One region of the Lelliottia sp. GFLA7 genome, then DNA from elsewhere that is predicted to be linked to it. Evidence: predicted binding sites of a transcription regulator. Region 1 holds the regulator's gene; each other region holds the start of a gene.
The links. Region 1 encodes CRP, which controls carbon source genes, mostly activating them, when cyclic AMP is high. Its sites were predicted from a motif close to ATGTGANNNNNNTCACAT; they were not measured.
Positions count from the first base shown of each region.

Region 2: the regulator CRP is predicted to act here: its motif matches at 1,440-1,457, upstream of cdd (cytidine deaminase).
Region 3: the regulator CRP is predicted to act here: its motif matches at 1,023-1,040, upstream of mlc (sugar metabolism global transcriptional regulator Mlc).
Region 4: the regulator CRP is predicted to act here: its motif matches at 1,474-1,491, upstream of msrB (peptide-methionine (R)-S-oxide reductase MsrB).

Region 1 covers NZ_JBWLAQ010000008.1:59,162-61,366, reverse strand. Annotated here, with positions in the region: gene AC07RN_RS17980 (OsmC family protein) at 1-268, opposite strand, end outside; gene crp (cAMP-activated global transcriptional regulator CRP) at 578-1,210, shown strand; gene AC07RN_RS17970 (YccS/YhfK family putative transporter) at 1,268-2,205, shown strand, end outside.
Region 2 covers NZ_JBWLAQ010000002.1:652,127-654,331, reverse strand. Annotated here, with positions in the region: gene sanA (outer membrane permeability protein SanA) at 1-370, opposite strand, end outside; gene cdd (cytidine deaminase) at 498-1,382, opposite strand; gene AC07RN_RS08690 (CidB/LrgB family autolysis modulator) at 1,511-2,205, opposite strand, start outside; gene AC07RN_RS08685 (CidA/LrgA family protein) at 2,203-2,205, opposite strand, start outside.
Region 3 covers NZ_JBWLAQ010000001.1:25,373-27,577, reverse strand. Annotated here, with positions in the region: gene AC07RN_RS00140 (LysR family transcriptional regulator) at 101-994, shown strand; gene mlc (sugar metabolism global transcriptional regulator Mlc) at 1,128-2,205, shown strand, end outside.
Region 4 covers NZ_JBWLAQ010000001.1:310,535-312,739, forward strand. Annotated here, with positions in the region: gene pncA (bifunctional nicotinamidase/pyrazinamidase) at 1-148, shown strand, start outside; gene yajD (HNH nuclease YajD) at 210-554, shown strand; gene AC07RN_RS01555 (YeaC family protein) at 626-901, opposite strand; gene msrB (peptide-methionine (R)-S-oxide reductase MsrB) at 943-1,356, opposite strand; gene gapA (glyceraldehyde-3-phosphate dehydrogenase) at 1,697-2,205, shown strand, end outside.

The DNA of each region.
Region 1 (2,205 bases):
TGAAGTGCAGATTGATGTGCGTAAACAGACGCGGCGCTTCTTCGCGACGCTCTGATGTCAGCTTCACTTCGCAATCGGTGACGTCATGACGCCCTTTTTGCAGAATCGAGACCACGTCGATGGCACTGCATCCACCCGCCGCGATCAGCACCACTTCCATCGGACTTGGCGCTTTATCGCCGGAGTTGCCATCCATCAAAATCTGGTGTCCTGAAGCGGATTCGCCGAGGAACGTTAAACCTTCAACCCATTTCACACGCGCTTGCATTTTATTCACTCCGACGTTGCATTTTTCCGGACAGATTACCCGTGCGTTACAATTCTCGCAACGGAAGTCGACCTGCGTCATGCTGAAGCGAGACACCAGGAGACACGCGGCAAAAGCTATGCTAAAACACTCTGGATGCTACAGTAATACATTGACGTTACACATGTATGCAGAGGACATCAAACATTACAGGCTGCAAACATTTATGACAGCCTAATTCCCAGGTACGGGGAAGAATTCGATTGCAACCCCAGAGTCAGGATGCGATTTATGACTCTGGTGACAGCTTATAACAGAGGATAACAGCGCATGGTGCTTGGCAAACCGCAAACAGACCCGACTCTCGAATGGTTCTTGTCTCATTGCCATATTCATAAGTACCCATCGAAGAGCACGCTGATTCACCAGGGTGAAAAAGCGGAAACGTTGTATTACATCGTCAAAGGCTCGGTGGCAGTGCTTATTAAAGATGAAGAAGGAAAAGAGATGATCCTTTCTTATCTGAACCAGGGCGATTTCATCGGCGAACTGGGCCTGTTTGAAGAAGGCCAGGAACGTAGCGCCTGGGTACGTGCAAAATCGGCCTGTGAAGTGGCTGAGATCTCCTACAAAAAATTCCGTCAGTTGATTCAGGTTAACCCGGATATTCTGTTGCGCCTGTCTTCGCAGATGGCTCGCCGCCTGCAAATCACCTCCGAGAAAGTGGGTAACCTCGCCTTCCTGGATGTGACCGGCCGCATCGCGCAAACGCTGTTGAACCTGGCGAAACAGCCTGACGCTATGACTCACCCTGACGGCATGCAAATTAAAATTACCCGTCAGGAAATTGGTCAGATCGTCGGTTGCTCCCGTGAAACCGTTGGCCGTATCCTGAAAATGCTGGAAGATCAGAACCTGATCTCCGCCCACGGTAAAACTATCGTGGTTTACGGAACGCGTTAATTCCGGTCGAACGGCGTGCCATCGCAAGGTGTCACGCCGTTTTTGTCTCTGGCATCTATGTGGCGCAGGCTGATCTATCACCCGGAAGTTAACTACGCACTTCGGCAAACGCTGGTGTTATGTCTCCCCGTGGCCGTCGGTTTGATTCTGGGTCACCTGCAACACGGTCTGCTTTTTTCCCTCGTCCCTGCCTGCTGTAACATTGCCGGTCTCGATACGCCGCATAAACGCTTTTTCAAACGCCTGATTATTGGCGGATCGCTGTTTGCCGGATGTAGCCTGGCAGTACAGCTTTTGCTGGCGCGCGATATCCCCTTGCCGCTGATTTTAACCGTGCTGGCACTCACGCTCGGCGTGACGGCGGAAATCAGTTCTCTGCATGCCCGATTGCTCCCCGCTTCGCTAATTGCCTCGATTTTCACCCTCAGCCTCGCCGGGAATATGCCCGTCTGGGAACCGCTGCTGATCTACGCGTTTGGCACGCTATGGTACGGATTATTCAACTGGTTCTGGTTTTGGATGTGGCGCGAGCAGCCTTTGCGCGAATCCTTAAGCCTGCTCTACGTTCAGCTCGCTGATTACTGCGAAGCAAAATACACCCTGCTGACGCAGCATACCGACCCGGAAAAGGCGCTGCCGCCGCTGCTGACGCGTCAGCAAAAAGTGGTCGATTTAATCAGCCAGTGTTATCAACAGTTGCACATGCTGGCGGCCAATAAAAATCATGAATACAAACGGCTGCTGCGCACGTTTCAGGTAGGGCTGGATCTCCAGGAACATATCTCCGTCAGCCTGCATCATCCGCAGGAAGTGCAAAAACTGGTGGAGCGTAGCCATGCCGAAGCGGTGATCCGCTGGAATGCCCAGACGGTCGCGGCGCGTCTGCGCGTGCTGGCTGACGATATTCTTTATCACCGCTATCCCACGCGCTTTACCATGGATAAGCCATTAGGCGCGCTGGAGAAAATCGCCCGTCAGCATCCGGATAACCCGGT
Region 2 (2,205 bases), on a different contig from region 1:
GGAAACCGGCATAATCCAGAACGATATCAGCGGGGTCGACACCTGCGGCAATCAAATCTTTGCGCATGGTCATGGGTTCGTTATAGCTCTGCTGGGCATTGTCGCCGCTTAACAGCAGGTAATTCACTTTGCCGCTGTTGTAGGCATTTAGCGCGCCCTGAATGCGGTAGCGGTAATACTGATTGATCACGCCGGTACGATAATATTTTGCCGTCCCCAGCACCACGCCAACCTGTCGATAAGGCAGGTCCTGTAAATCGTCAAAAATATAAGGGGCGGTTTTCCAGCTCATCCAGCGGTCGAGGCCGAGCGCAGCCAACAGCAGTATGCCGACCAGGACAGACAGGCTGTAAAACACACGCTTTAACATGAAGATGACTCGTCCGTGGGTGAAATTTCACTCAGGCTACTTTACCCGCCTGGGAAGCGCAAGAAACTGCGATTTGATTGAGGGGATTTTCATCAGTTTCGCGGGCATTTCTGCCCGCAAAGAAGGATTACGCCAACAGGGTGCGATCAATGTTAGAACAGCCCAGCGCTTTCAGGGTTGCCGCGGTGGCATCCCACTGAATCAGAGGTGCATCAGCTTTTTCAGCGAGGATCGCGCGCTGAATATCTGGATAATCGTAGCCGTTCAGGCTCAGTAAATTCAGGGCACCTTGCAGCGGTGGCAGGGTTGGGTTAAATGCGGCGTTCTCGGCATAACTGCCAGAGAAAATACGGCCATCACGGCACTCCAGCGCAACGCCACTCGGTGACTGGCTGTACGGCGCGTGACTTTTATTGGCGGCGGCAATGGCAGACTGCGTCAGTTCATCGCCCGTTAACGCATAACCGTGGTTCTGCTCATCCATCAGCAGCGTTTTGATGTCGAGGTCTTTCGGACCAAAGGCATCCGGCAGGTAATCACCCAGGGTATGCGGCTCACGACCCGGCAGATTAATGCGCAGTTCCAGACCACTGTTCAGCTCATTCATAAACTGGCGACAGTGACCGCAAGGGGTGTAGTTAACGGTGATGGCTTTCAGAGCGTGTTCACCGCGAAGCCAGGCGTGACTAATCGCGCTCTGCTCGGCGTGGACAGTTTGTTGCATCGTCGCGCCCAGGAACTCCATGTTCCCACCGAAATACCAAGTGCCACTCACGCCGCGCGCGATGGCGCCAACGTTGAAGTGGGAAAGGTCAGCTCTTGCGCAGGCGGCAGCCAGCGGGAGCAGTGCGAAAGCCAGCGCGTCTTCGTCCAGTCCCGTAGCCTGTTTAAGCATCGTGACCTGCTCAGCCGTCAGCAGGGCGGGGAAGTGCTCATCCGCCAGAACCGGAGCCAGGGCTGATTGCAAATTCTCGGCGAGCTGGGCGAAAGCAGATTGAAAACGTGGGTACATGGCAATGCCTCATAAAGGTTAATGGATCGGTAGTTTACGGAGCCACTACCGCTTTATATGTGATCCAGTTCTCATTATGTATGCAACTTATGAAATCAAAATGAAAATTGCGCGACGCATCGCAAATTTTAGCCCACCACGGCCAGAATGATCGGGAATAAGAACGGTGCAATGAGCGATGTCATGATCCCACAAATCACCAGGGCTAAAGAGCTAAACGCGCCTTCCTGATAATCCAGTTCCGCACAACGCGCTGTGCCGAGCGCATGCGATGCGGTTCCCATAGCCAGCCCACGCGCCGCTTTGGTTCGAATGCGCATTAAATTGAGCAGCGTGTGTCCAAATACGGCACCCAAAATACCGACAAAAATCACGCACATTGCGCTAATAGCGGGAATGCCACCAATGCTGCCACCCACCGCCATCGCAATCGGCGTGGTCACGGATTTCGGTAATATTGAGGCGGCGATCTGCGGCGAAGCGCCCATCAGCAGGGCAACTGATGTCCCTGTCACCATCGCGACTACGCTGCCAATCAGGCAGATCGTGATAATGGATTTCCAGCGTGCGCGGATCTGGTGAAGCTGTTCGTAGAGCGGAAAAGCCAGGGCAACGACCGCAGGCTGCAACAGATCGTTCAAAATTTTGCTGCCCGCAAAGTAGCGCTCGTAAGGAATATGGGTGATCAGCAGGAAGGGAATAATCACCACCATGGCGACCAACAGCGGGTTGAGCAGCGGCATTTTAAAACGGGCGGCAAGTTTCCGGGCGGCGAAGAAAACCACCAGCGTCAACGGCAGTGACCACCAGATATTGGCCATCA
Region 3 (2,205 bases), on a different contig from region 1:
TCCCGCGATGACGGGGGATGGGAATGACCACAGGATCAGGGTAGGAAATTGGTAATATTCTGTCTAATATATTAATAATCTTAAATGATACGTTAAACATATGAATATTGAGTTGCGCCATTTACGCTATTTTATTGCCGTGGCCGAGGAGCTGCATTTTGGCCGTGCGGCGGCGCGGCTAAATATCTCCCAGCCACCGCTGAGTCAGCAGATTCAGATCCTGGAGCAGCAGGTGGGGGCGCGATTACTGGCCCGCACTAACCGCAGCGTCAGCCTGACGGCTGCGGGCAAACAGTTTCTTGCAGATAGCCGACAGGTCTTGAGTCTGGTGAATGACGCGGCTGCCCGCGCAGAGCGTTTACATCTGGGCGAGACGGGTGAATTGCGTCTCGGATTTACCTCGTCAGCCCCGTTTATCAGCGCGGTTTCGCATACGCTGTCTTCCTTTCGTCGCCATTATCCGGATGTGCATATCCAGACCCGCGAGATTAATACCCGCGAACAGATTGTTCCGCTGAATGAGGGATCGCTGGATCTGGGGCTGATGCGCAACACGCAGCTACCCGACACGCTGGCGTGGGAGGTGATTTTACGGGAACCGTTAATGGCGATGATCCCGCGGGATCATCCGCTGGCAGCGCAGCCGTCAGTAACGCTGGCCGAGCTGGCGCAGGAGCCGTTTGTTTTTTTCGATCCCCATGTCGGGACCGGTTTGTACGATGATATTTTGGGTTTGATGCGTCGTTACGGGTTATCGCCTGTGATTACGCAAGAAGTCGGTGAGGCGATGACGATTATCGGTTTGGTCGCCGCCGGATTAGGAGTGTCGATTTTGCCCGCCTCGTTTAAACGCGTGCAGCTAAGTGAAATGCGCTGGGTGGCGATAGCTGAAGAGGATGCCGTATCGGAAATGTGGCTGGTTTGGCCAAAACATCACGAGCTCAGCAACGCGGCACAGCGTTTCAAAAAACAGCTGATTGAGGGGGCCCGGTAAGCAATTTTTGCTATAATGCCCGCGAAAAATGTGCGGTAAATCACAAGGCTAAGTAAATATTTGACGACTACGTGTCAAGTGCTTCACCATAGCCCAAAGTTTATTTCGAAGCGCGAAAATAAGGATGTAAGAGGTGGTTGCTGCTGATAGTCAGCCTGGACATATTGATCAGATTAAGCAGACCAATGCGGGCGCAGTGTACCGTCTGATTGATCAGCTTGGTCCGGTTTCGCGTATCGATCTTTCTCGTCTGGCTCAACTGGCGCCTGCCAGTATTACCAAAATTGTACGAGAAATGCTGGAAGCCCACCTGGTGCAGGAAACCGAAATTCAGGACCCTGGCAGCCGTGGCCGTCCTGCGGTCGGCCTGGTGGTGGAAACAGAAGCCTGGCATTACCTGTCGATCAGAATCAGTCGTGGCGAAGTGTTTCTCGCGCTGCGTGATTTGAGCAGCAAAATGGTGGTGGAAGACCGCCTTGAGCTGCCGCTCCAGTCTGAACAAACGCTGCTCGAGCGTATCGTTATTCATATCGATCAATTCTTTATCCGTCATCAGCAAAGGCTGGAGCGCTTAACGGCGATTGCGATCACCATGCCCGGAATCATTGATACGGAAAATGGGATTGTCCACCGAATGCCGTTTTATGACGATGTGAAAGACATGCCGCTGGGCGAAGTGCTCAAAGCGCATACGGGCGTGCCGGTCTATATTCAGCACGATATCAGCGCCTGGACGATGGCGGAGGCGTTGTTTGGCGCGTCCCGCGGTGCGCGTGATGTGATTCAGGTGGTTATCGATCACAATGTGGGCGCAGGGGTCATTACCGATGGACGGTTACTGCATGCGGGCAGCAGCAGCCTGGTGGAGATTGGCCATACGCAGGTTGACCCTTACGGTAAGCGCTGCTATTGCGGTAATCATGGCTGTCTGGAAACTATCGCCAGCGTCGAAAGTGTGATGGAGCTGGCGCAGTTGCGCCTGAGCCAGTCCATGAGCTCGTCTTTGCATGGACAACCCTTAACCATGGATTCGCTGTGTGGCGCGGCGCGGCAGGGCGATCTGCTGGCAAAAGATATTATTACCGGCGTGGGGAACAACGTCGGGCGCATTTTGGCCATTATGGTGAATCTCTTTAATCCGCAAAAAATCCTGATTGGCTCACCCCTGAGCCAGGCCGCCGATATTCTGTTCCCGGCGATTTCCGACTGTA
Region 4 (2,205 bases), on a different contig from region 1:
TAAGCTGGGTTACCAGGTGAGCGTCATTACCGATGGCTGTCGTGGCGTGAATCTCGATGCGCACGATAGTGCGCTGGCGTTTATGGAGATGTCCACGGCAGGCGCGACGCTCTATACGCTGGCAGACTGGGAAGAGGCCCTGGCTTAACGCTTAATCAGCGGTGTCGCATTGAGACACCGCTATTTCATTTTTAGATGAGGTACGTCGTATGGCTTTTATCCCAAAAAATTACGCCCGGCTGGAAGTCGGTTATCGGGAAAAGGCGCTAAAACTCTTTCCGTGGGTCTGTGGGCGCTGTTCACGCGAATTCGTCTATTCAAATTTGCGCGAGTTGACCGTGCATCATATCGATCACGATCACAGCAATAACCCGGAAGATGGCAGCAACTGGGAGATGTTGTGCCTGTACTGTCACGATCATGAGCACTCGAAATACACCGAAGTGGATTTGTACGGTTCAACGGTCGTGGCGGGAGAAGATGCGCAGAAGGACGTGGGTGAAGCGAAATACAATCCCTTTGCCAATCTTAAAGCGATGATCGACAAGAAATAACGCAGACTGTCCATCCCTCCTGTTATGTGTCGAAAACCATTCAGGAGGGATTGCTGCGCTTGTTCGACAGATTAGGATTTAAATGTCACAATCGGCTTGGGCGTAATGCCAAAATCTTCTTTCAGCTCGCGTTTGCTTTTCATCACCATCTGACCTTGCGTGTCGATCGTCATGTGCTGAGCGTCAGTGTTGTTGCGCGCCTGCCATAACATCACCAGCTGCAAACTGTTCTCTTTTTGCTCTGGCGTGAGCGCCACACCGTCTGGCCATTTTCCTAATTCAACTGCTGTCACCAGACGCTGATAAACCTCTGGCGTCATCGTGTTGATCATGTCATCGATATTCATGAAAAATCCGCTCTGAAGGAATAATTTGCTGAATCGTTTCTTTAGCCCTTTGTCTGGTCGCCATTCTCATCATCCGAGAAGCTCATCGAAGCCGAATTGACGCAGAAACGTTCGCCCGTTGGCTGCGGGCCATCCGGGAACACATGCCCGAGATGCGCATCACAGTTCCCACAGCGGATTTCAGTGCGTTGCATACCGTGGCTGGCGTCGGTAAGGTAACGGATTGCTTCATCGCTCACAGGCTCGTAAAAGCTTGGCCATCCGCAGCCAGAATCGTATTTTGTTTGCGAGTTAAACAGCGGCGCATCACACACCAGACAGTGATACACACCATCCCGTTTATTGTGCAGCAAACGCCCGGTAAATGGGGGCTCGGTTCCGTGATTCTGCGTGACGTAGAACTGCATTTCCGTCAGATTTTTTTTCAGGTCATCAGGGTTATGTTGATTCGACATAAGCTCATATCTCGCTGTTGAAACAGACACGTTTTACCGAGAATTCTAACAAAACATTAACACTGAAGTGTGAACTTTTGTTCTAAACTTATGCGTTGCGGTTTAGCAGTCAGCCAATTGTGATCTTTCTCACATATTTATCCTGATGGCCCTTTAAAATCCCGCGCGCAGCCCCCATGTGGTTGCTAGCTCAAAAGGAAAGTGAGGCGGTCAGTCGCACAAAGGTTATGCGCAGGATTGATTTGTCGCAATGATTGACACGATTCCGCTTGACGCTGCGTAAGGTTTTTGTAATTTTACAGGCAACCTTTTATTCACTAACAAATAGCTGGTGGAATATATGACTATCAAAGTAGGTATCAACGGTTTTGGCCGTATCGGCCGTATTGTTTTCCGTGCTGCTCAGGAACGTTCTGACATCGAGATCGTTGCAATCAACGACCTGTTAGACGCTGAATACATGGCTTACATGCTGAAATACGACTCAACTCATGGTCGTTTTAACGGCACTGTAGAAGTCAAAGACGGCCACCTGGTTGTTAACGGCAAAACTATCCGTGTTACCGCAGAACGTGACCCGGCTAACCTGAAGTGGAACGAAGTTAACGTTGACGTTGTTGCTGAAGCGACTGGTCTGTTCCTTACCGACGAAACAGCGCGTAAACACATCACCGCGGGTGCGAAGAAAGTTGTTCTGACTGGTCCTTCCAAAGACAACACCCCGATGTTCGTTAAAGGCGCAAACTTCGAGAAATATGCTGGCCAGGATATCGTTTCTAACGCATCTTGCACCACCAACTGCCTGGCTCCACTGGCTAAAGTTATCAACGACAACTTCGGTATCGTTGA